DNA from 4 places in the Parabacteroides sp. CAG:2 genome. Region 1 is predicted to be linked to each of the others. Evidence: riboswitches for the same ligand, from Rfam matches in the RefSeq annotation. Region 1 holds a riboswitch; each other region holds the start of a gene.
The links. Region 1 has a riboswitch for cobalamin ahead of QVP94_RS11685 (sirohydrochlorin cobaltochelatase). Riboswitches for the same ligand answer to the same signal wherever they lie in the genome.

Region 1 (13,289 bases):
ACTTCTTTCGGAATCGTGTCATTGGAAATACCTTGCGCCTTTACGGAAAAGGCGAATAGAAGGCAGGCCATATAAATTAAAAGATATCTAAACATTATTTTAATCAATATTTAGAGGGCAAAAGTACGAAATCCTCCTAATATGTATTCTTAAAGAATCCCTAATAAAAAAGAATAAACAGCTAAAAAGAAATGCTATTACAGTCTGGGGGTTGTAGAGACGTAGCGTGCGTGCTGCGTCTCTACAGCTAAGATTGGTATAAGACCTTGCCCTCTTCGGATATTAACAGCAAGGTTAGTTCGCCGTCGGGAAGGATGGGAGCGCAATACGATTTACATTTTTGTAAAAGTAATGGGAAGAAACGATTTTGTTCTTTTTCCGCAAGAAGCTCCCATAATTCACGGGCCAACGTAATCCGATTGATTGCATCTACGGTCGCCTCCTCGCATTTCGCTTCTTTCGCTACATCTTGAAGGAAGCCTTTGTTCATGACGACTTTTTTGCTGTGTGTATCCAGGAAACCTTCCGCAAGTTTCACCGCCTTGCCGATCATGATACCTAAGATAACCTGCTTGAAACCTAAATCGGCAGCGATCTTTAGCGTCTCTCCTATAAAGTTCCCGTAATGGACGAATGATTGTGGAGGCAAAGAAGCGTATAAGCTCCGAAGGTAACGTTCACTCTTCGCCCCGGAATTAATAACCAACGTCTCGCAACCTATCGCTTTGGCGACACTGGCTTCTTTCCGTATCGAGGCGATAAAAGCGTCCGATGAGAAAGGACGCACAATTCCGGATGTCCCGATAATGGAGATTCCCCCGATAATTCCAAGTTTCGGATTGAAGGTACGTTTCGCCAACTCCTCGCCACCGGGAACCGAGACCGTGACAATAGCGACGGAATCGGGTGAGGGCAGGAGTGGAATCAGCTCTTGCCGGATCATCTTACGGGGCGTGGCGTTTATAGCCGGGCCACCGACTTTCAAGCCGAGTCCCGGAAGGGTCACGGTTCCGACTCCTTCACCTGCTTGGAAGATGACTCTTCCCGTATCGTCGCTTTCTGTTTCTTGACAATGTTCTTCTTGTGCCATTACCGTGGCACGCTTGTGCCATCGGCTTGGCACAGCTGTGCCATCATCGTGGCACGACTCTGCCACGGCGATGGCACAACCGGATGCATCGGGAGATAATTGAACAGTAACCCGGATCCGGCTATGATTCGTCACGTCCGGATCATCCCCAGACTCCTTGATCACGGTACAGGTGGCGGAACACCCGGCCCATTCGGTATAGGCTACCGGCAACGTTATCTGTTCTCCCGAGGGTAATGTTATCTGGCTTTCTGTTTGTTCCTTCCTTGATAATAAGGCCAATAAAGCGGCTTTTGCGGCGGCGGTAGCACAAGCTCCGGTCGTATATCCGCTTTTCAAGGGAAAGAATTCTGGTAATAGGCGTTCAATTTGTTTGCGCAATCCGTCTTCACCATACACTCGGTAGAAAGTTTCCGGTAATGCGGGACGCTTCACGACAAATACTGGTATTCCGAATTGGCGGGCAGCGTTCACTTTATCCGTAAAATAGCCGGAGAAACCACTTTCCTTTGTCAAGATGGCGTCCGGATGGAGTTGCTCCAACAACTTTAACTCATCCTCGCCTTCTCGATAGAAAACCAGACTTTCTTGGGGGAAGCCCTGCTTCTCGGCCAACGACAAAGATTCCTCCCGCTCCAATATACGTAACCAAGTGGTATGCGATCGCCAATAAGGACGGAGCGGGGCAAGGGTGTTCACGCCACTGAGGGCAAGTAGCCGTTGGATACCTTTATTTTCCATTTGGCGAATTGCGTCTGCATAACTATCGCACCAAATCAAGTCCTCATCACGAAGTGGATACCGACGTTCGTAACGAATCACCGGAATCCGTAAGCATTTCGATACCTGTTCGATCGTTTGGTGTAACACTTGAGCGAAAGGGTGTGCCGCATCGATCAATAGCTTAATTGCGTGGTCACGACAAAAACACTCCATTTCCTCCGCATTCATGGCTCCGGTCAAACGGATTCCATGAGCGCATTCAATGGATTGCAAAGTTCCTTTCGTAGAATAGTAATAGGTAGCGGCTGCCTCGTCCGCTACCCGCACAGCCACACGGCCTTCTGTCGTTCCTCCAAGAATCAGTATCATTACTTACGGAAAAGATGTTTGAATTCATCCGCATATAAGCGAGATAGGCCCTTGCGGTTATCGATGGCATCCCCGACGACAAGTAATGTCGTCAACGTAAGATGATTCTCCTTTACGATCTTGGCGAGATCTTTCAGTTGCCCACGGTAGATCCGCTCGTCTTTCCATGTCAATTTATAGCAAGCGGCTACCGGAGTGGTTGGGGCGTAGTGTCGCGATAATTCCTCTTGGACCTTCTCTACGACACCGGCGCTTAAAAAGATACACATCGTACTTTGGCTTTGAGCCAGTTTGTGCAGTTGCTCTTTCTCAGGCATGGGCGTACGTCCTTCGCCACGAGTGAGGATGATCGTTTGTACTTTCTCCGGAATCGTGAACTGAGAATAAAGAGCGGCGGCGGCGGCTTGGAAAGAGGAGATACCCGGAGTGATATGATAATCCATCCCGTATTGATCAAAGTAATTCATTTGCTCTTGAATAGCTCCATAGATGCAAGGATCGCCCGTGTGCAAACGAACGACAAACAATCCTTTATCATAAAACTCTTTCATCAACGCGAACTGTTCTTCCAGATTCATATCCGCCGAGCTTCGCACCGTAGCGCCTGCCTTTGCGCATAAGGTAAGTTCTTTCGGGACGAGGCTTCCTGCATACAGGATCAAATCAGCTTTCTCCAACATTTGCCGCCCGCGGATAGAGATCAAGTCCGGATCGCCGGGACCGGCTCCTACGATCTCGATATGTCCCTCACGGCAGGCCGTCCGATCTAACGCTACGGCAAAGGTATATTCATTTCCTTTCCCTAAATCCGCTTTTTGCTTCTCGACCAAAAGCGGACCGCCATGAGCCGCATAAATGGCGGAAGCTTCCGATACACTTGGGGATTCGGTTACCTCCAGTACTTTCTCCGAGGGATTGGGTACCGGGATTTCTTTCAGCTCCTCCGATGTATAGATGTGGAAAGGGCATTCCATAACTCCATAAGCCAGTAATGTCAGCACCGGTTCGCATTTCTTCAAATCGATTGTATTTACATCCGCCAAGGCCTCCGAATACAGGCGTTTATCACGCAATACATCTTTAATATGTTCGTAAACGACCGTAGGATCGCCTTGCATATCCTTGCGGCAACCCATTCCTAGGTGGAGGACTTTCGGTATATAGGTGATCGTATGGATGGATGTATCGTATTGTTTGGGACTGACGATCATCAATAACTCATAGTCTTGCTGCGGTATCGCCTCGAAGGAATAGAAGATAGAGACATGAGGTGGGGCCGTACGCTCTAGATAATCCGTTCCCTTATCTCGTATATCAAGGAGTAGCGCTGTCGGTTTTCCATTGACAAAAGTGGAGATGGCGGCATTGCTATCTTTGGCGATCAAGGTCCAATCGTATTTCTTCCCCAGCGTGTCGAGCGGCCATAGGTTCGTATTATCGCTTTGTGTCGTAATAATTGCCTCGGCTCCTAATAGGTTTGCCAATTCCTTGGAAAGGTCGTTCGCACCACCGATATGTCCGGATAAGACCGGAATCACATATTTACCGGTACTGTCTATACAAACCACGGCAGGATCAGTATGCTTATCTTCCGCGAAGGGAGCGATACTGCGTACGCAAATTCCCATCGCTCCTATAAATACCAAACTACTGGATTCGTGAAAAACCTCTTTTGAGAAAGAGCCGAATGGTAAGATCTTCGCCTCGGGATAAGAGGCTAGAATTCGCTCAGCAAGCACCCGGCTGCTATCGGATATTGGAATAATTGATATTGTACTCATAATTTATAAATAACATTCACGGTAATCGTATTAAAATCATCAATCGTGATACGGGTTTGGGCGGATATCCGAAGACCGGTTTGGCGGACCGCTTCCTCTAAAAGCGCTTTGCTTTCGTCGGATACGGAGTTGAAGACGATGACACCGCTCTCTTTCATCTTTTTGGAAACTACCATAAGGATCTCCACTAATTTCCCGCCATGTCCGCCGATAAAGATTGCATCCGGAGCCTCCAACGCTGATAAATCCACCGATAAGAAATCTCCGATTATAGCCTCGATACCCGGAGTCCCAAAACGACGGCAATTCTCAGTCATTAACTTTCGTCCCTCTTCCCGGATCTCAAAACTCGTGATATGCAAATGCGGGAACAGCAATTTAGCCTCTATCGAGACAGAACCCGTACAAAAGCCGATATCCCAAAAACGTTCCCGGTTTATCAGATCCAGCATGCTTAAAGATAACAAACGGATCGGCATTTTGGTTATCATCTTCTCCCGTCCGTTCAAATGCTCGAAAGCGGAATCCGGCAGGCCGAACTTACGGGAATGCCCGTCACGCTCTTTCCGGAGAATCAAGCAATTCGGATGAACGAAATTATTCATTGCTGCGGCTTGTATACTGAATTGGCGGATGCTCTGCCGTTCGGTATTTCCTAATCGTTCTCCCACGAACATGGTATAATTATCATAGCCGTATTCCAGCATCCGGCGAGCGATAGTCGTAGGCGTATGTTCCCGATCCGTGAGCACGCCTATCTTAGACGCACTTTCGATCAAGGCACGATCGAACTCGTGCCAAGGCCTTCCGGTAAGGGAGACGATCCGCATGTCGTGGTAAGGCATCAATAGATTTTGCGCCAAGAGTTGCAAGGAATTAAATGACGGGTACAGGCGGATTTGCGCATCCGGCAATCGGTTTTGAATCGTAACGGCGAATCCGAAAAACAAAGGATCTCCGGAAGCGAATACAACGATGCTTTCCCGACCGTCGTACGAATGATAGCGATCGAAGACCTCGTCCAACGGGACTTTGATATCAATCCAGTCCGCTTTTTCTGGCAATAAAGAACGTACGATCTCATGATGCCGCACGCCTCCAGAGAACACCCGGTGGGACGAGATTATCTCCAATACCTCCGGCGGAAAGTATTGTTTCATGTTATCATCCAGCCCTATGACATAAAATCGGTTCATACGTCTCTTCCCGGCTTTAGTTGTTTTGCGTCATTAAAACAAAGAATGGCATTCACTAGCGTAGCCGCTAAATTACTACCTCCTTTACGACCTTCCACGATTAGTTTCGGTATACCGATAAAAGGTTTCACCATATGTTTGGATTCCTGCACATGTACAAAACCTACCGGAGCCGCGATAATACCTGCCGGAGTCGCTTTACCTTTACGTATTAAATCGCATAATTCCATAAGGGCGGTCGGGGCGTTCCCGAAGACAAACAGAGCGGTCGGATGCTCTTCCACGGCCCGACGAATACCGGCTTGAGTACGGGTAATTCCTTTGCTCGAAGCCATCTCAGCGACCCGCTCGTCTTGAAGGTAGCATTTCACTTCGACACCCAGACGTTGCAGAGCTCCCTTACGAATGCCGGAAGCAGCCATCGTGACATCGGTGATGATCGTAGGAACTTCCCCGCCGCTGATCTTATTATATAATGTAGAGACAGCATCCGGGTCGGCATAAAGGATATTTTCCATATCGAAATCGGCCGTCGTATGAATGGCATGGAGTAACGCCCATTTCTTATCCAACGGGATCTCTTGGTTTTTCAATTCCTTCTCGATCGTACGGAAACTACGGATCATGATGTCCTGTCCGATACCCGTATCCATTTTCTTTTGTTTGATCTCGCCATAATATCCCCGGGGAGTGATCATATGATTCCCGGAAAGATATGTTTGTGAGTTTCCGATCAAGACTACCGTAAACATATCGATCTGCTCGGGGTCCAGATCTGCGAGCGTAGTGACGAATACTTCTTGCTCCTCCCGTCCGGCCTGACGTACATAACCGACCGGAGTCTCCGGCTTGCGTTCTTGCAGGAACAATTCTTTTAAACGATAGAGTTGCCAATAACGTCCCTCGCTTTTTGGATTATAGATCGCCGTAACAAAATCGGCCATGGCCGCCGCGTGAATCCGTTTCTCGATCAGTTCCCAAGGAGTCATCAAGTCTGAGAGGGAAATCACACAGAAATCATGTCCGATAGGAGCGCCAAGCAAGGACGCAGCTTTCTGGAAAGCGCTGATGCCCGGATACGACTCGATCTCGATCTCGCTTCCGGATTCTTTCTTCATCTCATAAATCAGAGGAGTCATGCCATAAATACCGGCGTCACCGGAACTGATCACGCAAACAGTCTTTCCCTCGTTGGCATAAGCGAAAGCTTGCTCGGCACGAGCTTGCTCACGTTTCATACCTGTATCTATACATTCCGTTCCCTCACGAAGCAAGTGGGTGATAAAACGGAAATAATATTTATATCCTATGATGACATCCGAGCTTTGGATAGCGGCCAAAACCGCAGGCGTTATATCGGCCTCGCTACCGGGGCCGATTCCGGCGACTATAATCTTGCCTTTATTCATTCAAATCTATTTTATAATACAATGTTCTCAATAAATATAATACAAATATACAGGCTTTACTTCTTTCTTCTCGCTTTTCGCCTGATATATTTTATCGCAAGCCATACACCGGATAAGGAAACGAACGTGCCTCCCAACATGGTTCCCCACATCACGATATTCCATAAGACCGGATGATCTACCAAGAATTTCAGATTCAAGCTATGCAATGCCGGATACATCCAATGGTTCCAACGAGACGGCGTATTTACATAACGGTATTGTCCATTACGGGGATTAATGTAATAACAACTATTATCCACGTCTTGAATAGATACTTTCCAGACCGGGAGTTCTAAATTCCTTTTTCGTGAGATATAATACGTATCATAAGCATCCAACAGTTTGATATCAGCCGTGGTCCCGATACCATGTATCTGAGACAATACGGAACGGATTTCTTCCGGTCGCAGGTTCAATAAAGATATCCCGTCACTCTTATTTGCGTTCACGACAATATCCTTCGTGTCTGTTTGTACGATGTAAAAGGGTATATCACCAAAACTACTCCATTCCAATTGACGGATCTGGCCGGAATAGGCTTGTATGACCGCCCTGTAATCCAACGGATAATCGAGTGGGGAAGGAGCCATCTTCCGCAGTTCTTGAACCGGGTTTATATCAAGCTTGGCTTTCAACCCCCAATCCTGTACACGAGCCAAAGACATCATACCACTAAAGCAGAAGGTGAGGACGAATAAACCGAATAACACCCCAAGAATATGATGCCATTTATACCAGAACTTCTTATAAGGGGAAATCAAATAACGTCTCCTCGCTAACCGGAAATCCCGTATTCCTAAATAGATCCCAGCGATACACATAACGCATCCAATGCCGGATAACCAGACAACTACCTTTATCCATAATTCAGCGTCTTGCCGCAAGGAAGTGAAATAAACCCAATGAGGGATCGCCCCGAGCCAAGCCCAGAAACGACTGTTTTTATCCGTATATTGCAAAACCTCCCCGGATTTAGAGGATATGTATAATTCATGTCGTTCCGGATCGGCGAAATGGAATTTATAGATCGGAAATTCCTCTTTTAAACGACCGAATGGAATCCATTGGTCCAAGGTGTACAAGGAATCTACCTTCGCTATGGAAGAGGTATTCCATTGTGATGCCACACGTTGGATACGATTCCAGTCGATTACGGGTAATCTTTCCGTCGAGTCGGCAGGAATATCATAACTCCCTTTCTCCGTCCGGATATGAAAAACAGTTTGTCCCAAATAGCTGTTTAAGGTAACATGGCTTATCCGCTCGTTCTGCGGTAAACGTTTCTCTATCTGGTCTAACGAAGGAAGATTCTCCAGAGAGAGAATATCCATCTTCGCCCGTTTATCGGCCCGGTCCGCTCGCGGGAACGTATGGTAGATCATTACCAATCCCGATAGGAACCAAACGAGAAACAGGATACTGAACGCCGTGCCCAGTATCCTGTGTATAAATAGCGTGATCTTTGTCAATAGATTCATGAGCGTATGTTCTATATATTATAATGTATAGGAGATAGCCACTTGGAAATTACGAGGCATGCTTGGCACCATCTGTTGTCCGAGCGCTTGGTTATAATAATTGTTGTCAAACAAGTTATTCAAGTTGAATGTAAGGTGAATATTGTTGTTCAACAAATAAGACATACCGAAATCGGTTACCCAATACGGATCGAACCAAGAGTTGTTAGATGTATTACGGTATACTTTACCGGTATAACTGCTACTCAAGTGAAATTCCAGATTCTTCAAGACACCCCGAGGGATGGTATAACTGCCGTATGCGTAGAAAGTCTGGTTCGGTACGTTGCTCTGCCAGTTTCCTTCTTGGCTATTCAATTGTTGCTTTGTCTCATCCGGGTTATTGCCATAGATAGCCTCGATCAATTCCGGATCCTTTATTTCTTTCATCTCCCGGATCTTGGAGTCGTTCAATCCATAACCGATCGTCAGCGCTAAGGTGCTTACCGGAGAAAGAGTGACATCAAAATCAAAACCCTTGGAATCTTGTACACCCACCTGTCCGATTACGCTCATCGTGGTAGTCTCGCCGTTTACCTCCTCTTGATAGTTGTTGGTCAACGTAGCCGTACTGTTCATCTTCCGGATATAGAACAAGCTGGCATTGGCGCTTAATATATTGTTCAATTGATATTTAAGCCCCACCTCGGCTTGGTATCCTTTCTCCGGCTTAAATACTTCCTCATTGCGAGCAGGCTCGAAACGATTTCCATCACCTCCTACATAAACGACATTATCTTGATAGAACGTACGGATCGGCTTGAAGAAAGAAGCGAAAGAAGCATAAATGGATGTATTCGGATGGGGCAGATAGACCGCTCCGAAACGATAAGTCAACGCCTTATTCTTTATCATATTGAAGCTTGAATGTTCCTCATACTCACGTCGTCCGGTAGGAGTTGTAGCGCTGGCGGACATATAACGGAAAAAGTCGTAACGTAGAGCGGCTAATACCTTCCATTGCTCGTTGAACTCAACCATATCTTGAAGATAAAGGCTGTTGGAATAATGATGCGTAACCGTCGCTTTCGAGAATTTACTGGTCATATATCCCATGCTATGCGGATCATAAACGGATACATGCGAATAAAGGCCGGGACCCTGAACATCATCCCCTAAATTATAGCCCGAATAGCTGGTACGATTCAAGGCGACGAAAGAGTAACCTCCCATATACGTATGCTTTATCTCACCCGTCCTGAATTTACCGCTTAGCTCGAGCGTATTGGTTACCGTCTTGGCTATATGGGAGAAGCGAAGCGGGAAAGAAAGATATACACTGTCCAAACAGATATATTTTTTCTGGCCGTTTTTCATATAATAATGATCATAGATCGGATCATCACTTTCGAGATAGTCGAGGGCTTCCGTCCCAAAATAGTTGATATCGTCGTTATTGTAAGAAAGGCGATCTGTTAGTTTTGCGCCGTTCCAAAAAGTATGTGTATACTGCGTCGATATGTTCCAAGCATGATTCTTCATAAAGTCGGACTCGTTATTGTAACGAGCCTCACGGTCAAGTCCCGGTAGCATATCATTTTTATGGAGATATAACTGTCCTGTTTGCACATTATATACATCATTTGCCATTAAATCGGGAAGACCGATCTCCGTCCCATAGAAGTCGCGGTTAAAACCTCCACGAACATCTAATAGGTCACGTTCCGTCATTTTAGCTTGCAATGCCAGATAACCGGAAAAGCGACGGTTGCCATTATCACGCCAGCCCTCTTGATCGGAAAAGTTGACATTGGCGTAATAATTGACCGGACCGACCAATTTACCGCCCATGCCAAGCGTCGCCTCTTTATTCTCGTAACTACCATAGGCCAATCGGGCGTTAACGCTCTGTTTCTCTGACGGGGATTTACGAACGATATTCAAGGTTCCACCTACGGCTGAATGTCCGTAAAGTACAGAAGCCGGTCCCTTTAATAATTCAATAGACTCGATACAGGATAGATCGGGTACGGGATAAGAGTTGTTTATTGCCGAACGTTCATCGCGGATACCGTCTATCATCATGATAGAATGATCGAAACCACGGATCGACAATTGTTGAAATGCGCCATAAGATGTCTGGAATCGTACGCCCGGCATAAAGCGTACCGCATCTTGGATATTACGGATACCTCGCAACTCCAGACTACTCGCCGTAATGCTATTAATTGAAATAGGAAGATATTTCATAGGTACGTCCAACTTCGTGATTTGTGGACGTGGCTTGCGTGCGGCGGTCGCTACGACTTCTTGAATATTGAATGTCGTATCGGCGAAATTCGTGTACTCATTCTTGTGTTGTGCCTGCATCGTACTGATACATAAGGCTGTCAACGGTAAGATTGTCAAAACTCTTTTCATATATTTAGCATTATAACTGTTTATTGTATGCATGTGAAATCCCTTTCGAAAGAAATTCCATTTTCCTTCGAATGAAAATTTAGTTTCTTTCGGAAGGAATTACTTTTTCTTCCGAAAGGAATAAAACATAGATTTGGAGAACTTTTTTAGTCCTTCTCTACCGCATAAGCTTTCTTCTTATCAACGATATCGATCATCTTATGTTTAGCCATGAAACGGGCATGTTCGATGAAGATCTTCTGAATATCCGGATTCTGTCCCAGACCTTCCATAAATACGCTTACCTCGTAGCCTTTCTTTTCCAGTTCCTCTTTCCAATCACCGGCGATATCGTTTTTCGCATGGTCTCCGGCGACAAACATAAATGGCATCAACAAGACTTTCTTCGTTCCATTGGCCTTTACTTGGGCTACCATCGTATCAAAAGTAGGATAGCCCTCGATGGTTCCTACGGAATAATCCTTGAATCCCTTCTCCTTCAACATATAATCCAACATGGCATATTGAGCCGTCGCCGGAGTATAAGTGCCATGGCCTACCAATAAAGTAGCGCCTTCTTTCGCCCCATTTTTTGTGATAGCGACGATTACCGCCTCATAATCCTCCGGTGTATACAATAAAGGATTACCGATACGAATCTCCTTGAAAGAAGATTTCATGGTGGCAACATCCTTACGTAAGGATTCCATCTCGATACCTTCGATTATATTCGTGGATTGGATCAAGACATGTGTATAACCATCAGTCTTTAATTTTTCCAAGGCCTCGATCGGGTTCAGTTTCTCTACGCCACGAGCTTTTAAGCGGCGCATTACAATGCGAGAAGTCCATGCCTCACGCAACTCAACATCTTTGAAAGCTTCTTTCGCTTTTTGATTGATCGCGTCGATTGTCAAGGCACGGGTATCATCATGGGTTGTTCCAAAATGTACCATCAATAAAGCGGCCTTATCGCCCGGTTGTAAAGAGGCGAATAAATCGGATGCTACAAAATTCTCGCCATCGTGCGCACGACAAACTAGGCTGATGACCAGCAGGAAGAAAGATAGTAAGTGTTTCCTCATCATATGAATATATTAATAATTAGATTACATATCAATCCCACGGAGACAACGTATTATTCCGTCTCCAACATCTTTTGGATATAGGTGATATTTCTATCCTCTTAATTGCTCCTGACCCCGGGAGGAATTAATCATTACTTCGCTTGGCAGGTTTCCTGACTGGCTCGGAAAGCAACCTTCCCATCTTTCTTAAGACAGTGGCATAGCAGAACGCTTTCCTTTTCAAGAGCTTCACAGTAGCGGGCACTGTTCCGGATTCTAACCGGATTCCCTTTTATAGAGTTGTCGGTAGACAAACTCTATCACCTAAGCGGTCGCAAATTTATATAAATAATCCCGAAAAGTAACAACATCTTTCAAAGAATCCCTGTTTCAATAGCATCTTTTTTGTTTAACATCAAATAAATAGATATGGAATGGATAACTAATTTACTTCAACATTATCCGGAGCTAGCTATTTTCATAACCTTAGCTCTCGGTTTCTGGATTGGCAAGTTTAAGATAAAGAAGTTCACGCTGGGAACGGTTACCAGCGTATTATTGGTCGGTGTATTGATCGGGCAATTGAAAATCGATATAAGCGGACCGTTAAAGTCCGTCTTTTTCTTGATGTTCCTCTTCGCTGTAGGATATAGCGTTGGGCCACAGTTCTTCCGGGGATTGAAAAAGGAAGGTCTTCCTCAAATGCTTTTCGCCGCCGTCATGTGTATATTTTGTTTGATCGCTCCTTTTTTGTTAGCGAAACTTATGGGATATAACGCAGGCGAGGCCGCAGGATTATTGGCGGGCTCCCAGACGATGTCGGCAGTATTAGGAGTTGCCGAAGATACGATCGGACAGATGAATATTAGCGATACGGATAAAAGCGCTATGGTAAATGTAATGCCCGTGGCCTATGCGGTAACTTATATTTTCGGTACGGCAGGATCCGCATGGTTAGTGAGTGATATCGGGCCACGTCTTTTAGGAGGACTCGACTACGTGAAAAAAGCCTGTAAAGAGCTAGAGGCTAAAATGGGAAATAACGACGAGAGCGAGCAACCGGGCTTTATGCCTGCCGCCCGTCCGGTAACTTTCCGGGCCTATAAGATTAGTAATGAATGGTTCAAGGATGGCAAAAGCGTAAAGCAGTTGGAGGTGTATTTAGACCAATTGGGACGGCATTTGTTCGTGGAGCGTGTCCGTATTAATAATGTAGTAACCAATGTTAAACCGGATTTGGTTTTACATACCGGAAATGAGGTTGTCCTAAGCGGTCGCCGGGAATTCGTGATCGGAGAGGAGAACTGGATTGGCGACGAGGTCAATGACATTGAATTGCTCGATTTTCCGGCAGAGACGTTACCCGTACTAGTGATCCATAAGGAATACGTGGGGAAAAAGATCTGCTATTTACGCAATCAATCGTTTATGCATGGTGTTAGCATCAAGTCCGTAAGGCGTGCGGGTATCAATATCCCGGTCTTGGCCGCTACGGTGATAGATTCCGGTGATATGTTGGAATTGGTGGGTATGAAATCAGAGGTAAATAAAGCGGCTACGACTTTAGGATATCCCGATCGCCCAACCAATCAGACCGATTTGATTTTCGTGGGTATCGGTATTTTCTTAGGGGGAATTTTAGGTTCGCTCGCGATTCATTTCGGAGGTGTCCCGATCAGCCTGAGTACGAGTGGCGGCGCTTTGATAGCCGGACTCGTCTTTGGATGGCTTCGTTCCAAGCATCCGACCTTCGGG
Region 2 (4,729 bases), on a different contig from region 1:
CCCTCACGGGTTCCGGCATAATAATCTTTCATTCCTTTGGTCTGAAACATATACCCCAATTTCGCATAAGCCGAGTTACTGGCATGATAAGTTCCGTGCGCCACCAATAACTTAGCCCCATTTTTAGTCACTCCGGAAGGTGAGGAAACCGCTTTCATCACCGCCTCATAATCGGTATCATCATATAACAAGGGATTACCTACACGCAAATCCTTAAACAAACCTTTCCGTTGTTCCGCCTCTTTGCGGATCGCTTCCATCTCCACACCCTCTATAATGATAGTCGGTTGGATAATTACATGGGTAAACCCTTGATCACGCAACTCCACCAAGGCGTCCGCCGGCAACTGAACCCAAACACCTTGCGCCCTCAACCGACTCACTACGCTACGGGCGCTATAAGCCTGCCGGACTTCCACGTCCGGGAAAGCCTCCTTGACACGCTTGTTCATCACATCGAGTACTTGGGCACGAGCTTCTGGGTAAGCACTCCCGAAATGTACCATCAAGATCGCTAACTTATCTCCCTTTTCCATGCTCTCCCGGATATCGGAAGCGTAAAACTCCCGCCCGGGTTTCGCCCATAACGAACAGGCGAACCCAAGCAGGAGTGAACAAACAAACATGGATCGTAAAAATCCCCTATACATTATTATATTAGTTGATAGTTGACATGTGACAGTTTACTGCTTGAAACGGACCAGAAGGCTGACGTAATAGGTACGGCCCGGGGTCAATGTAGCGTAATTGTAATTAAAGGGACGATCGTCTACATAATCAAAAAGGTTCTCGATACCTACTCCCGGTTCCAATAAGAAATCGCCGGCTCTAAACGTATGGCTCGTATTGAGGTTCCACAAGGAATATTTCGGCGCGTATCCATAAGAAGTAGAATAACGTTCCCCTTGGATGCGTCCGTTAAAATTCACGTTCAGCTTATACTTATTCCAAGTATGAGACCACATAGCCGCTACCGTACCACTATGTTTAACGGTCTTATCCAAAGGCTCATCCTCATATACGTTTTTTCCATCCATGAAACTATAGCCACCATTCAAGGTAAAGCCCGCTCCCAGATAACTATTGAAGGTTACGTTAATACCTTTGATCTTCGCTTTATCGATATTCGCACGCATCTGTATCTCATCATAGTCCGTACCATGGGCGGTGTTATAAGCATCCCGTTCCGCCGTATCCAATATCTTATAGTTAATCATGCTACGTACGTTATTCATAAAAGCGGACACGGACAAAGAGAAATACCGCATCGTATATTCAGCGCTCAACGTAAAATTGTCGCTCTTCTCCGGGTCCAAATCCGGATTACCGATCGTAAGGCGAGTCGCTCCGGACGCTTTCTTCTCCGATTCCGTATACAACTCCTTCAATTCAGGCGTCCGGAAACCAGCCGCATACGATCCGCGGAAATTAAAACCGCCTACCTTATACAGCAAAGCCACGTTAGGAGTCGCATAACTCTTAAAATTCTCATGGTAAATATAGCGCAAACCTGCGTACGCTTGGAAATGCTCATTGATATTGATCTCGTCTTGAGCATAAAGCGCGGTCGTGTACATACTTTTACCCGCTATGTTATCCGTCTCGCTACTCAGTAACTCTTTAATGAACTCCGTACCAGCCGAAAGCTTATTATATTTGCCCAAACGAAAGATTCCCTTGACATTCAAGTTATGGTAATGAATCCGTTTCGTCATATCACTCTCTCCGCTTTTCTTTCCATCAAAGAAATCCTTATACGTACTATGATTGTCCGACAGATAATCAGCGTTCAAATAAGAGTTCTTATTAATCATGTATTGAGCGCCCGCCCCATAAGTGAACGTCTCTCTTCTCATATCATAGTTGGTCGTATTCACTTTATCCATCGGCATCGGACGATCGCTGGAACGTCCGAAGAAAGTACCACGCACATAAAAAGACAAACGATCCGTAGCGTCGTACGTGAAACGTTGGTTGATCACGTTCCGGTGAAATCCCTCGGAAGCTTGCTTATTGGTAGGAACCAACTCGCCTTTACTCTCCGTATAGGGATTTAATTGCCAACCATCGGCCCGTTGATATTGATAAGAAGTATATGAACCGAACTTCCCTACATTCACGTCCGCGTTGACCGACTGCAAGAATTGGTTCTTGCTACCATAACGGCTATTGCTCGTCACGTTCACCTTATTGCGGGAATCATCCGTGATGATATTGATAACGCCGGCGATCGCGTCGCTACCATACAAAGCGGAAGCGGCCCCGTTCAAGATCTCTACCCGCTTTACGTTAGACATATCGATACGGGAATAGGTATCATCGCCGGCCAAACGCTTACCGTTTTCCAAGATAACCACGTACTTCTCTGTCAATCCGTTCATATTCATCGTAGCCCCCTGTCCGTTTTCCATAAATACGATACTCGGATTCAGCTTGGTCATCGCATCTTGGAAATTGGTTACGCTCGCCTCTTTCAAGTCTTTTCCCGTAAGCACTTTCACGGGAATAGGGGAATTACTCATGCGGCGATGCGAACCGGTACCGGTTACCACCACTTGATCGATATTCACATACTTTTCTTTCAGCTTAATAACGACATCTTTTTCCGAGTGATCCGTTTGATACACGCCCTGTTCATAGCCAAGGTAAGTCACACGAATACGATGTCTACCATCGGGAAGGTTCAGCTCAAATTTTCCGCCGGCATCCGTGGTTGTACCATTCAAGGATTCCGACACGCGGATATTCGCGCCCGGGATTGGTTCATTACTTTCATCCACGACCTTACCCTGTAAACGTACCTGCGCAAATGATACGTTTATCGCACAACTTACAGCTAAAGCCGCGCACAAACACTTTCTTTTCATAAACGATTTGTTATTATGTATATTTCCGCTTTCCTGACCCCGAGAAAAACAGCAATAAAAACGCTTGGCAGGTTTCCTGACTTACCTCGTAGAGAACGACCTTCCCGTCTTTTACAGACAGTGGTATGAGAAATGTTTTCTACTTTACAAAAGCTTACAGTAGCGGGCACTGCTCCGGATTCACACCGGATTCCCTCTTTATGACGAAACCGGATGGTTTTTACGTCATCACCAAAACGGGGGTAAAAGTATGAATTATTTTATATAAACAAAAATATATCCCGGCTTATGTTCTTTAATAGCTTTACAAAGAGAAGCTTATAACACATCACATCGCCAAAAAGGAAAACAAAAAGCAATCATGCAAGATACAAAGTTTTCCAAAACTTTTTACAACACACTGCAAATTAATACCTTAACATAATTTAATCAGCAAAAAGTTTTCCAAAAAGAAAATCATACAGAGTAATACGATACCTTTGCGCACATAATCAATCACAAATTAATCAACATCATGATACAGACAGTTGTTAAACGGGACGGGCGTATCGTTGGCTTCAACGAGGAGAAGATAGTAACCGCTATCCGTAAAGCCATGTTGCATACAGACAAGGGAGAAGATATGCAACTGATTCGCCAGATCACAGACCATATCTCATTCAAGGGAGAACCTCAAATGACCGTAGAGGCGATTCAAGATGCCGTGGAACTGGAATTGATGGCCAGTAGCCGGAAGGACGTAGCGCAGAAATATATCGCTTACCGAAATCAGCGAAGCGTAGCCCGCAAGGCAAAAACACGGGATATGTTCTTGGAAATTATCAATATCAAATCCAACGACATCACCCGTGAGAACGCAAATATGAACGCCGATACACCCGCCGGCATGATGATGAAATTCTCCAGCGAGACCACCAAGCCGTTTGTAGATGACTATTTATTGAGCGAAGAGGTCAAGGAAGCCGTATCTAACAACTATCTCCATATTCATGATAAAGATTATTATCCGACTAAAAGCTTGACCTGCGTACAACACCCGTTGGATCGCATCCTAAAATACGGGTTCTCCGCCGGTCATGGCGAATCACGTCCGGCTAAACGAATCGAAACCGCAAGCATCCTTGGCTGTATCTCTCTAGAGACCGCCCAAAACGAGATGCATGGCGGACAGGCGATACCGGCGTTCGACTTCTACCTAGCTCCTTACGTACGTAATAGCTTTATCGAGGAAGTAAAGACCTTAGAGGATTTATACGGACAGGATTTCTCCCACTTATATAATAAGCCTATCGACGATTACCAGACACAGACCTTGGATGGATTAAGCGGTGATAGACGCGTCATACAACATGCCATCAACCGCACGGTAAGCCGTGTACACCAATCGATGGAGGCTTTTATCCATAATATGAACACGATCCATTCCCGTGGCGGCAACCAAGTGGTATTCAGCTCCATCAATTATGGAACCGACACCTCGGCGGAAGGTCGTTGCATCATCCGGGAGTTATTAAAAAGCACTTACAGAGGCGTAGGTAACGGCGAGACCGCTATCTTCCCGATCCAGATATGGAAAAAGAAACGAGGCGTAAGCTATCTGCCGGAAGACCGTAACTACGATCTTTACCAATTGGCCTGCAAGGTCACCGCCCGTCGCTTCTTCCCGAACTTCTTGAATCTCGACGCGACCTTCAACCAAAGCGAGGATTGGAATGCGGACGACCCTCAGCGCTATATCCACGAGGTAGCGACCATGGGATGCCGTACCCGTGTATTCGAGAACCGTTTCGGACCAAAGACTTCTATCGGACGAGGTAATATCTCCTTCTCGACGATCAATATCGTACGATTGGCTATCGAGT
Region 3 (7,015 bases), on a different contig from region 1:
ATCCGGGATCGTGCCAACCAATTCTCGGAGCAATACCAACACAATTATAGCGTACTGGCAACTCCGGCTGAAGGCTTGTCCGGCAAGTTCACGGGAAAAGATCGTAAGAAGTTCGGATCGCTTCCGGGCATCACGGATCGGGATTATTATACGAACTCTAATCACGTTCCGGTATATTATAAGTGCAGTGCCCGTCATAAAGCAGAAGTAGAAGCTCCTTATCATGATTTGACTCGTGGCGGCCATATCTTCTACGTAGAGATGGATGGCGACGCTACCCATAACCCCGAAGCGATCATGCGTGTCGTGGACATGATGGATAAATACAATATCGGATACGGTTCCGTAAACCATAACCGTAACCGTTGTCTGGATTGTGGCTACGAGAACTCCACCCCTAATCTGGAAGCCTGCCCGAAATGCGGCAGCAAACACTTGGACAAACTTCAACGCATCACCGGCTATCTGGTAGGAACCACCGACCGTTGGAACAACGCCAAGCTATCCGAGCTAAACGACCGTGTCACCCACAACTAATTTTCAATTTTCAATTACCATGTTGTCTATCATAGATATCATCGAAGATACCACCGTAGACGGTCCGGGATTCCGGACCGCCATCTATGCGGCGGGTTGCCCGAACAAATGCCCGGGTTGCCACAACCCCGAATCATGGGATATCAATAAAGGGAAGAAAGTAAAAGCGGAAGAGATCGTGGAAAAAGTATTGGCCGACGAATTCGCCAACGTCACCTTCAGCGGCGGAGACCCTATGTTCCAGCCGGAAGGTTTCACCGAGGTAGCCAAAGCGATCAAGGAAAAAAGCCAAAAGACGATCTGGTGCTACACAGGATATAAATTCGAGGACCTGATAAAGAATCCGGCACAAGCCGCCTTGTTGTCCTATATCGACGTATTGGTAGATGGCCGCTACAAACAAACCCTTCGGGATGAGAGCCTTTTATTCCGGGGAAGCAGCAACCAACGGCTGATCGACGTACAAGCGTCTTTAAATAAAAAGGAAGTCGTGAAATACAAGTACAACCCTTTCATTTAAGGAAATTCTCCAATTATAGCCCGGATATTAACAAGATTTCATACCTTTGTCCCGAATTGGTTCCGTTTCGCCCAACCGGGGTTACGGATTAAAAGGGAATCAGGTGTAATTCCTGAACAGTCCCGTTGCTGTGAAGCTCTATTTCAAACATTCCGGAAACACTTTCGCCACTGGTATATAAGAATATAGCCGGGAAGGCTTTCGGGATGGGAGTCAGTCAGAAGACCTGCCAGTTAGGGAGAAGTCGCTCGCGAGGACAGAGCGGCTTGGTACGAATCATTTTCTAAACAGGTTTTAAATAATGGTGTTATCCTTTGCTAGAAAGGGATACCTTGCTTGCGTATTATCGATGCTGGCGATAGGTATGTCCCATGGACAAAGCAAACTCGACTCTATCCAGCACTTGGACGAAGTTACGGTCACGGCCCGGAGTTTCAGCTTTAAAGAGGTAATTCCTTCCCAAAAACTATCGGGGAAAGAATTACAAAATTTGAACAGTCACACGGTAGCAGATGCTTTACGCTACTTCTCGGGTGTCCAATTGAAAGACTATGGGGGCGTAGGAGGTATCAAGACCGTAAATATCCGAAGTATGGGAACGAACCACATGGGTGTTTTCTACGACGGCATCGAATTAAGCAACGCACAAAACGGACAAGTAGACCTCGGGATGTATTCTTTGGACAATATCGAGGAGATTTCTTTATACAATGGCCAGAAGAGCGATATCTTCCAATCCGCGAAAGATTTCGGCGCGGCCGGTACGCTTTATCTGCGTTCTCGTCGTCCTCGTTTCGAAGATGGAAAAACAACGAATATCCGTGCCACGATGAAAGTCGGTTCTTTCGACGTTATCAACCCCTCGGCGCTGTTCGAATATAAGATATCTGAAAACGTAGCCACCTCTTTCAGCGCCGAATGGTTAAGCGGAAGCGGTAAATACAAATTCCGTTACCGCCGTATCAACCCTGCCGGAGAGATCGCTTACGATACGACCGCCGTCCGGGAAAACGGGGATATCAACGCCACCCGCCTAGAGGCCGGACTTTATGGCAAGATGAGCGACGGTACTTGGAATCTTAAGTTCTACAACTACAATTCCGAACGAGGAATCCCGGGAGCCATCGTAAACAACGTATGGAGACGTGGTGAACGGGTATGGGATACGAACTCTTTCATGCAAGGCTCCTATATCAAAGAAATCAATAGCAAATTCAAGACACAGGTGAACGCGAAATATGCATTCTACCGTACGCATTATGTGAATAACGACGACAAGCTGATTCATGTAGATAACCTGTATAAGCAACGAGAGATTTACCTATCCTCCGCGAATGTCTATTCCATCCTCTCAAACTGGGATGTATCCGCCTCTTACGACTTGCAATGGAACAAGATGAACGCCGATATGTACGGATTCGTTTACCCGGAACGCTTCACCAACCTCCTTTCGGTCGCCACGGCGCTCCGGTTAGGGAAAGTAAAATTACAGGCCAGCGGACTGGCGACCTTTATCAACGACCGTGTAAAAGAAGGCCCCACACCGGAAGCCCGGCAAATCCTTACACCCGCCGTATTCGCCTCCTACAAGCCGTTCGAGAAACAAGACTTTAATGTACGCGCTTTCTATAAACGAATCTTCCGTATGCCTACCTTCAACGATTTATATTACGCCGATATGGGAAACTCCAAATTAAACCCAGAATATGTAACCCAATATGATGCCGGCTTCGCTTACACGAAAACATGGGAGAACCATCTTTTCTATCGCTTCAAGATACAGGCGGATGGTTATTTCAACAAGGTGAAAGACAAGATCATCGCTTATCCCAAAGGCCAGCAATTCCGTTGGACTATGTTGAATTTAGGTAAGGTAGAAATCAAAGGCATAGATGTCAGCACGGAAACGACCGTCAATCCGGTAAAAGATTTATTCGTCACGCTACGAATACAATACACCTATCAAAAGGCCCAAGACTTCACGGATCCCTCGGATACCTATTACGGAGATCAAATCCCTTATATCCCTTGGCACAGCGGTTCCGCCATCGCGCAAGCGTCCTTCAAGGGATGGAACCTCAACTACAGTTTCATCTATGTGGGAGAGCGGTATAACCAGCAGGAAAATATCAAATACAATTATACGCAACCTTGGTATACCAGCGATATCTCCTTGTCGAAAGATTTGAAATTCAATTTCGGGCTTATCAAGGCCGCCGTGGAGGTAAACAACCTGTTAAGCCAAGATTACGACGTGATCCTGAATTATCCGATGCCGAAGCGAAATTACAAAGTGTCTTTAACCATCGAGATATGAAAAGATATACATTATATATAATAGGTATCCTGATCGGTTGCGCTTTTTCATCCTGCCGCAAGATCGAGATCGTAGTTCCCTCGGAATACGAGCTGGTCTCCGACGGTATCCATCCCGAGGCGAATCCTCAAGGGATGTATTTGGTGAACGAAGGGAATATGGGAAGCAATAAATGTACGCTGGATTATCTGGATTACGTGAACGGTTATTATATCCGTAACCTCTACTCGGAACGGAACCCGAACGTAGTCAAGGAGCTGGGCGATGTCGGCAACGATATCCAGATTTACGGAAGCAAGCTTTATGTCGTAGTCAATTGTTCCCATAAAGTAGAAATACTGGATGCCCGGACTTGCGAGCGGATCACGCAAATAGACATTCCCAACTGCCGGTACATCCGTTTTTACCGGGGAAACGCCTATGTAACCTCTTATGTCGGTCCGGTGCAAATCGACCCGAACGCCCCGCAAGGAGCCGTATACAGGGTAGACACGACCAGCCTGAAAGTAGACGCCAAAGTCATAGTCGGTTTCCAACCGGATGAGTTGGAGATTTTGGGTGAATATATCTACGTAGCGAATTCTGGAGGATATCGTGCCCCGGAGTACGACAATACGGTTTCCGTAATCGAGCTAAACCGTTTCAAGCAAGTTCAAAAGATTCCGGTAGGGATCAATCTGCATCGTATCCGTGCGGACAAATACGGTAAATTATGGGTAACTTCCCGGGGAGATTACGATACGGTACATTCCAACCTGTATGTACTGGAAAAACGAAAAGGATATAACGAGATGGTGGTTACCGATACCCTGAATATCCCTTGCTCTAACCTTTGCATCAGCGGAGATTCCCTTTTCTATTACAGTACGGAATGGAACGTGAACACGCAGAGTAACAGCATCTCGTACGGAATCATAGATGTCCGTACCAAAGAGGTGATCAGCACGAACTTTATCACCGACGGTAGCGAGAAAGACATTCGTATCCCATACGGGATCATGGTCCATCCCTATACGAAAGACATCTTCGTCACCGATGCCAAGAACTACGTATCCAGCGGGACCCTCTATTGCTACGATAAGAACGGAATACGAAAATGGGGCGTACGTACCGGGGATATCCCCGCCCATATGGTTTTCCTTTATAAATAGAACAGCGTTATGAGACAAGTTTTATATCTATTCATTTCAGGTTTCCTAGCATTTCTATCCTGTACCCAAGACAAGATACAGATGGTTAGCTTGGGTATCGATGATGTCTATTATCTGCCCCGCATGAAAACCTATCTACTCAGCCCAGCCTTTACCGGCGACGAGTATCGGTGGACACTGCACCGGAACGGGACGGACTCTCTCGTATCTACCGAACGTTCTTATATCTTCCTTGCGAAAGATACGGGCACCTATCAGATGACCTTCGAGATCATCGATAAGGAGACCCCCTATAAGCACGATTTTCGTTTCGAGGTGATGCAGGAGGAAATAGAATATAGCCCTTATTTATCCAAAGTGTACGACTTTTGTCCCGCACCGGGTCAGTTCGTCAATACGATGCCCGAATATGAGGAAGGCGATACGAAAGAAACCATACTGAAAAAGGTAGAGGAGAATATCTCCGGTACGAACGACGTGATGATTTCCCTCGGAGGATACGGAGGATACGTTATCTTCGGCTTCGACCATACGGTCATCAACGTCAAAGGGAAGAAGGACTTTATGATCCTTGGGAACTCTTTCTATTCCGACCTGCCGGAATATCAAGAAAAAAAGGGAGGCAGCTGCGAGCCCGGTATTGTCATGGTCTCTTTCGACACGAACCAGAACGGCTTACCGGACGATGAATGGTACGAACTGGCCGGTAGTGAATACTATAAACCGGAAACCATCAAGAATTATCGCATTACTTATGATCGTCCGGATCCCAACAAGATCCCCGAGCCAGACATGGGCCAGCAATGGAGTGACGCTACTTATGTACCATGGAAAGATAATCAAGGCAATACCGGTTATATAGCGAAAAATATATATCATACGCAAAGTTATTATCCGATGTGGATTGAAGAGAATTCCTTGACTTTCTCCGGTACCCGGTTAAAGGATAACGCTACAGACGAGAGTGATACGGGTAAATACTACGTACTCTATTCGTATCCATGGGGATACGTGGATAACCATCCGAACGATTACAAGGATCTGAACAGCTTCGATATCGAATGGGCCGTGGATGCGGAAGGTAATAAGGTGGAATTACACGGCGTGGACTTTATCAAGGTATACACGGCGGTAAACCAATATTGCGGTTGGATCGGAGAGACCTCGACGGAGATTATCCGTGCGCAGGATTTACACATCGCCCCCCCTTCCATCATCGTACCCGATCCGGTAAGCGAACAAATGAAATTACAATATGATCAAGCAATCTTAAAAATAAAAGGCTTATGAAAAAGACGATTACCTTACTTCTCTGTACGTTCGCCACGAGCGGCCTAATGGCCCAAGGCAATACCTCATGGATCGCCGCCGGCATCGATCAGGCCCAAATGAGGGATGTACCGTCACAATCTTCCATCCTGCGTTCCACGGATATGGATTACAGTCAAGGTACATTTATCGTAAACGAGGATTGGTACGGCCATCAGAACAGTACCGTCAATTTCCTTACTCAAGATGGAGAATGGCACTATCGTGTCTTCCAGACCGAGAATCCGGGGCATGAGTTAGGATGTACCACGCAATTCGGTACGATCTATGGCGATAAGTTCTACCTAGTCTCTAAGCAAGAACGAGATCCCGGGGCAAAAATCACCGGAAGCCGGTTTGCCGTATGCGATGCCAAGACCATGAAGGTGATCAAAGAATTCAAGTATATCGCCCAAAACGCCGAGGGCAAATCCATAGCCGACGGCCGTTCCTATCTTCCGGTAGACGAGCACAAAGGCTATATAGGAACCAGCAACGGTATCTGGATCTACGATAGCGATAAGATGACGATCGGCAAACAAATAGAAGGTTCCGGAAATCCGAACGCCGATGGATACGGTGAGTTGTATTATGCCCAGATCGGTACCATGGTACGTGCCAACGACCTTGTCTTTGCCGTCCATCAACAATATGGTTTATTGATAATAGACCCGAAAACCGATAAAATTATCCGTACCATCGCCGCCCCGATCGAGAAAGAGACCGTAAAAGGGCAAGAGAAGGAGATTCAACGAGGTTTCGGCTCTATCGTTCAATCCAAGGATGGTACGCTCTGGATCAGCATGACCCAGAATACGGCCGGGGATGGTTCCGCCTTGGAATATATGCTAAACTTGAACCCCTATACCTTTAAGGTGGACACGGTAAAGATCCCGTTAAGCGAGACCATCGGTGTCGTTCCGAACTCTTGGTACGCATGGACCGCCGACGGTTTCTGCGCCAGTGCCAAGGAAAATAAAATCTATTGGAACGGACAGCCCAAAGAAGGAAGCTGGTTCACCGGCTACCAAATCTGCGGATATGATATCGACAAGAAGCAATTCTTCCAATTGATCGACCTTAGGAAACTGGACTGGGATTGGCGCTTGTACGGAACCGGATTTCGCCTTAACCCAAAAACCGACGAGCTATACACCTTCTTGTATCATGAATTCCAAGATC
Region 4 (5,995 bases), on a different contig from region 1:
ACAATTGAGAATTGAAAATTAGTGAGTACTTACTGAACCAATTTTCAATTCTCAATTCTCAATTATTTACTGGTAGTCTTCTCCGGTTTCCCAAGCCTCCGCATCATTATATAATGCTTTTAGATGGTTCACCCAGATCTGACGAACAGCGTCGTAATCGCCTAAGCCTATGATCTTACAATTCTCCAAGCTTCCGTTATGGCTTTCTTCCGTGTCGATCTTGAAGCCCATCTTCAAAAGTTTTAGTCTCCAGCAAGCGTCGGCGTTAGGAGCGGCAGCGCTGAAATCATCACCCTCCTCGATACCCCAAAGGTCATTATGCGCATGGTCTCCGGCGATAGACATGAACGGAGCTAAGGAGATCGTGATCTCTTCCGGTTTTAAGTTATGATCCTCGCAGTATTTGGTAAGTTTGGAATAGACACATTCCTCATTAGGTTCGCCTTCTTCCGGCCAGAACAACATATCTCCGTAATCAACGGTACCTACGAATACATTCTTGTTAGCGGCCAAGGCTTGCATAGCCTCTTCTGTTTCCGTGTATTTCGTATTTGCGTTATAGTTTTTATCCGGGTTACCATGTCCCATTAATAAAAGGATGTTCTTGTTATCAGCCAATTTATCACTGTAGTGGCTGTATAGGACTTTCGCTACGGCTTCCACATCCTCTTCGTCGTACACCAAACAAGGGCTTTTTACGACTTGAACACTCGGGAAAGACTCGATCATGAATTTCTTCTTCACGTCCGTATTCATCAAGCTTAGGTATTCCTCACCCGGGATGATGTGTAAGGACTGTACCGCTACCTTCTTGTAACCGGCATTTCCTAGAGCTTGTAACCAAAGATCCGGTTGGTAACGTGCGATACCGGTCTCTGCCTCTACACGATTCACGCAAGTACGGGAGGTAAATGACAAATAGATGTCCGCGTCGGGAAATGCGTTCTGGAAATCGGCCAATGTTGCGTCGTAAGTCTTGATAGACTCTTTGAATGTGCTACCGAATGTACACAACAAGATCGCCGTGTCATGTTTCTTACTTGCCTTTACGACTTCTTCCGCCGGGTTTGCGGTATTGTCGTCGTCTCCATCATCACAGGAGGTAAAAACTGCGCTTGAGGCAAATAGACTCGCCGCAAGCAAAAGGTACTTAAATTTGTTCATCGCATTTAACTTTTAAGATTGTTTATAGTTTATGTTTATTCTGAAATTTCACGATAACGGAGGCGTACCAAGTCCGTCCGGGAGACGTGGTTCCACGATGGCGTCCGAACGGGGTACGATCCACATAATCGAAGATATTATCGATACCGACATTGATATCTAAGTTCCATTTTTTCTTTTTCAATACGTTATGACGGGTATTCAATCGCCATAGCTGATAACTTTTTCCATCACCGTCCGTGATATAAAAGCGGGTGGATTGGTATCGGCCGAACAAGGTGACATCCAATTTATACTTTTTCCACGCATGGTTCCATGCTAGTTTCCAATTGGCATTATGGAATGAGGTTCCGTTGATCGGGGTATAGAGCATATAATTCGGGTCGGCCGGATCATCCGTGTATTGCGCTTTGGCATCCGTATAGCTATAGCCTCCACCAATAGCCAAGGAAGCTAGGATTTGATAGGTTAGCGATATATCTCCCCCGAAGGAACGGGCTTTTGATAAGTTCTTGTGTTGCATGCTGGATTCGATCTCATCCAGTCGGTCTTCGGCGCTTGTCGGGATCTCGGTCAAGGCGATCATGTTCTTGATACGGTTGTAGAATCCTGTTACCGTGATCTGCAGGTTCGACGCATGATATTCTACGCTCGCCGAATAATAATTGGACTTTTGCGGTTTTAAATCCTTATTACCATAATAATGTTTCCACGGGCCGCCGCCGATCTGCGTGATATAATCATCGTGCAACTCCTTTAAGGTAGGAGCCTTAAATCCATTTGAGTATGTGGCTCGGATATTGAAGTCGCCTAGTTTGTACATGGCGGAGACTTTAGGGGTAAACGTAGCCCCGAACTCTTGGTGCACGACGAAGCGCCCACCTACCGTCACATTCAACCGATCTGTCGGGTTCCATTCGTCTTGTACATAAGCGGAAGCCGTAAATACGGAGGCTTTCCCGTTCTCGATACGCCGGGGAGATTTCAAATGATCGTATTGATATTCGAGTCCGGCGCTTAGGATATTGTTTTCCCCGAGGTGGAATACGCTTTTGGCTTGTCCTAGGAAACGTTGTTGAGAGGTTTCCAGAATATGTTCCCCCGGATAACGGGTAATACGTAAACCCGTCTCCGGATCGAAGAAGTTCGTGACATCTTTATGATGGTAATTATAGAAATAACTATAGTTACCATAAGTTAGGTCTACCGAAAGAAAATTCAGTCCTCCCAATGTGTATTTAGCTCCTCCGGCCACATCGAAGTTCCGGTAGAATTGATCATAGGTATAATACTTGAATGCGCCGTGCGGACGATAATTCCATTTCTGGTAAAAAGAGCCATCGGCCGAGAGGCTCAGCCGGTCGTTCACTTTGTAGGTTAAGTTCTCCCTTAGCGTAAAGTTCGTGGATCGGTTTACGGTTCGTGTCACGGTTCCATCCATTACCTCGTGATGGTCCCATTCTTGGGTCGTATTTCGCCAGCCGTCCGTATGGGTCGTACTAAGTGAGGTGGTGGAATTCACTCTCTTATGCCCAAAGCCGATTTGTACGCTTTCCAATATATCTCCATATGATCCGACACGAGTCGTATTCGATAGGCTCACTTTATCCCGGTTCTTTTTCGTGATAATATTGATAACACCGGCGATAGCGTCCGAGCCATACAGGGAAGAGGCGGCACCTTTTACGATCTCGATACGTTCGATATTGGCGGGGTTGATAATACTCAAGTCGTTTTGTCCGCCGGTATCTCCGTTGATCCGTTTGCCATTGATAAGGATCAATATGTAATCGTTGCCTAATCCGTTCATCTGGATGCCACTACCCATGTCGCTCGGATTAAAGGTGATGGAAGCGTTCAGCCCTTCCAGAATATCTTGCATACTGCGTCCTTGGTAACTGTCAAGGGCTTTGCCGGTGATTACCTCTGTTTGCACAGGGGCGTCTTTCAGATAGTGTTCGGTACCCGTACCGGTGACCACGACCTCGTTCAATAGCACGGAAAGTTCCTTCGGATCTTTCAATATGCTTTGGGCGCATACGGATTGTACGCACAAAGCTAAAATAGCAGATGCTAAAAGCCTCATATAGTGTTTTATTGGTTCACGAAATAAAACAACAAGCTTCTATTGATAATGTCTCAAAAAATAAACTGAATTGTTTTTTGTATGACACGTGCTCTTATCCTGAAAGCTTGATGTTATTGTAAGACTTTAGCAGGTATTCTGGCTCTCCTCTGGTTAGAAACCTTCCCATTCCAACTTAGGAACAGTGGTTTTTGAACTTCTAACCAACTTCATGAGGATTACAGCTGCAGGAACAGCTCCGGATTCACACCGGATTCCCTCTCACCAAACTATGTGATAGTTTGATTACTAAAATCGGAGGCAAAGATATGAATGTTTTCTAATATTTAGAAAATATATATGAAAAAGTTTTTTTGTAAGGTATGATATGTCTGTCCACTTCTATTAAGGAGAAAGAATATTTACATCATAAAGAAGATATCGGTAAATGTAATAGGCTGACAATTCGTAAGTAATACTGTTTGTCGAATCTTACTTCAAGCCTCTCGATTGATAGATCCTTTCCTTGGCCTCATTTATTTTCTGAAACTTCTCGTTGGCGGCCTTGCGGATGTCTTCTCCCAAACTGGCTACTTTGTCCGGATGATGCTTGACGGCCATCCGGCGATAGGCGGCACGGACTTCCTCGTCCGTGGCGGTCGGTTCTATCTCTAGCACCTTGTAGGCATCGTCCAAGGAACTTCCTTTTAGGTTCAACATGGATTCAACTTCTCTATCAGACATTCCCATCGCCATCGCTACCTCTTTCAAGGCATTGATCTCGGCTGCGCACACATTCCCGTCACTCTTAGCGATCTCGGCGAGGAACGCAAGCAATTGCAGCCGCTCCTCATAACTTAGGTTGTATGCGATCTGGGTTCCGCATTCCCGGATGGTATTCTTGAATCCCATGTTGTTCTCCTGATCCATGCGTTTAGCTTGGTCGAAAAGCTTTAGCAATATCTCCTCACCTTGGCTTACGGCGATCTCGCCGAAGTTTCTCCGAAGGAATTGACGGACGTATTCCATCTCGCTATGCATGATCTTCCCGTCGGCACGGATGATATAGGATGCCATAACCAACATGGAGAAAAGGAAACTGTTACGTTCCCCGGCGTATGGGTCTCTTCGTGTATATTGATCATCGTAATTGGTGCCGCCACCGAAAGACTGCCCCGTCATATTTGCCCCTTCCTCGAAGAAAGAGCCTAATATAATGCCGGCTAGAGCGCCTAGCGGTCCGAACGCCATAAATCCCAAGACGCCACCTATCCATTTCCCGATACCCATATTCCTGTTTATCTTATTTGTTGATTACCGATATGCAATATTCGTAAAAAAACGGGAGATATGCAAATGTAAAAGGCGGGTGCGTGAAGCATACCCGCCTTACGGTTATTTGGAGAGTTGGATCTTGAATGTTTTCTCATTTATCCGGATGAGATACGTTCCGAAGGGCAATCCCTCGTAGCCCTGTAAGCCTATTCGCTTTTGGTAGCGTACAATCTTTTCATTGAGCGCGATCACCATCACTGGCTGTAGCTATTATTGTTCAATTTTGATCCCGAAAATTCGCTCTATTTCAAAAATATACTTTTTGGTTGTTGTAAACAATACAGCTTCCATTCCAATCGCCTTTGCACCCAACACATTCACCATTCTGTCATCCGTAAACAAACATTCCGACGGTTTAAGGCTATATTTGTCACAAAGGCGAAGATAAATTTCCTTTTCAGGCTTGATGAAATGTTCCTCACACGATATTACCACACCGTGAAGCAACTGGAATATGTCGAATTTCTCCATGACCCGGTAGATTGTGTCGCTCCAGTTCGTCAACCCATATAGTTTGAATCCGGATTGCTTTAATTTTTTTAGAAGTACATGCATACCTTCAATCTCTCCTGTTATCTCTTCAAGATAATTATCCTTGAAAAACGTGAAGGCATCGCTATATTCAGGATACCTTTTTATCGCTCCGTCAATCATTTTCTCAAACGGGATTATTCCACGGTCGCACATGTTTATAAATTCCGGATCTGATAGAATCTTGTGAAAACCGATTAGCGACACTTCATCATCCCCGAAATGTCGTTCAAGCAAGGGTTGCAAATCGTGATTTACAAGGACCTTGCCAAAATCAAAAATGAGGTTTTTAATCATTATCTTCGATATTTTTAATTACACGGCAAGGATTGCCGACAGCTATGGAATTGGCAGGAATATCTTTCACGACAACACTGCCTGCTCCGATGACAGAGTTTTTACCGATGGTCACACCCGGAAGGATTGTAGAGCCGCCTCCTATCCATACACCATTTTCTATAAGGACAGGTCGGGCAATTGTGTCGCAGATGGACGCTCCGGGATGTGTCCTTTCCGGCATCCTTTCCGCAAGGTGAACGGAATGAGTTGCGGTATATATTTTCACATCGGGGGCTATCATCACGTTGTTACCGATAATGATATTGTTATTATCGAGGAACGTACAGTTCATGTTCACGATCACCTTGTTCCCGAAATAGATGTTTTTCCCATACTCGCATCGGAAGTCTATGTCGATGTAAACATCCTTGCCGATACTTCCGAACATCTGCCGATAGATGCGCTGCTTTGCCTCATTGTCGGCATAATCCGTTTCTCTGAGTTGGTGTAGTAGCCTTTTGTTACGGACAGTCATTTCCGTTATTTCGGGCGATGAGCCGTCGAAAGGCTCCTCATCCATACATTTTTGATATTCAGTTTTCATGTGTTCAATTCATCTCA

Region 2: linked by a shared signal. The riboswitch ahead of QVP94_RS00045 (TonB-dependent receptor) and the one ahead of QVP94_RS11685 (sirohydrochlorin cobaltochelatase) in region 1 are both predicted to bind cobalamin.
Region 3: linked by a shared signal. The riboswitch ahead of QVP94_RS00030 (TonB-dependent receptor) and the one ahead of QVP94_RS11685 (sirohydrochlorin cobaltochelatase) in region 1 are both predicted to bind cobalamin.
Region 4: linked by a shared signal. The riboswitch ahead of QVP94_RS00060 (TonB-dependent receptor plug domain-containing protein) and the one ahead of QVP94_RS11685 (sirohydrochlorin cobaltochelatase) in region 1 are both predicted to bind cobalamin.

Annotation. Positions count from the first base shown of each region.
Region 1 is NZ_FR885305.1:68,513-81,801, reverse strand. Features, by position in the region: gene QVP94_RS11720 (BamA/TamA family outer membrane protein) at 1-95, opposite strand, end outside; gene cbiD (cobalt-precorrin-5B (C(1))-methyltransferase CbiD) at 248-2,182, opposite strand; gene cobM (precorrin-4 C(11)-methyltransferase) at 2,182-3,963, opposite strand; gene QVP94_RS11705 (bifunctional cobalt-precorrin-7 (C(5))-methyltransferase/cobalt-precorrin-6B (C(15))-methyltransferase) at 3,960-5,159, opposite strand; gene cobJ (precorrin-3B C(17)-methyltransferase) at 5,156-6,568, opposite strand; gene QVP94_RS11695 (PepSY domain-containing protein) at 6,625-8,088, opposite strand; gene QVP94_RS11690 (TonB-dependent receptor) at 8,107-10,488, opposite strand; gene QVP94_RS11685 (sirohydrochlorin cobaltochelatase) at 10,635-11,552, opposite strand; cobalamin riboswitch at 11,681-11,878, opposite strand; gene aspT (aspartate-alanine antiporter) at 11,964-13,289, shown strand, end outside.
Region 2 is NZ_FR885248.1:10,628-15,356, reverse strand. Features, by position in the region: gene QVP94_RS00050 (sirohydrochlorin cobaltochelatase) at 1-650, opposite strand, end outside; gene QVP94_RS00045 (TonB-dependent receptor) at 684-2,867, opposite strand; cobalamin riboswitch at 2,917-3,119, opposite strand; gene QVP94_RS00040 (anaerobic ribonucleoside triphosphate reductase) at 3,382-4,729, shown strand, end outside.
Region 3 is NZ_FR885248.1:3,290-10,304, reverse strand. Features, by position in the region: gene QVP94_RS00040 (anaerobic ribonucleoside triphosphate reductase) at 1-537, shown strand, start outside; gene nrdG (anaerobic ribonucleoside-triphosphate reductase activating protein) at 557-1,057, shown strand; cobalamin riboswitch at 1,098-1,305, shown strand; gene QVP94_RS00030 (TonB-dependent receptor) at 1,359-3,374, shown strand; gene QVP94_RS00025 (YncE family protein) at 3,371-4,525, shown strand; gene QVP94_RS00020 (hypothetical protein) at 4,535-5,815, shown strand; gene QVP94_RS00015 (DUF5074 domain-containing protein) at 5,812-7,015, shown strand, end outside.
Region 4 is NZ_FR885248.1:15,637-21,631, forward strand. Features, by position in the region: gene QVP94_RS00055 (sirohydrochlorin cobaltochelatase) at 67-1,164, opposite strand; gene QVP94_RS00060 (TonB-dependent receptor plug domain-containing protein) at 1,187-3,250, opposite strand; cobalamin riboswitch at 3,362-3,558, opposite strand; gene QVP94_RS00065 (DnaJ domain-containing protein) at 3,722-4,519, opposite strand; gene QVP94_RS00070 (HAD family hydrolase) at 4,775-5,392, opposite strand; gene QVP94_RS00075 (sugar O-acetyltransferase) at 5,385-5,978, opposite strand.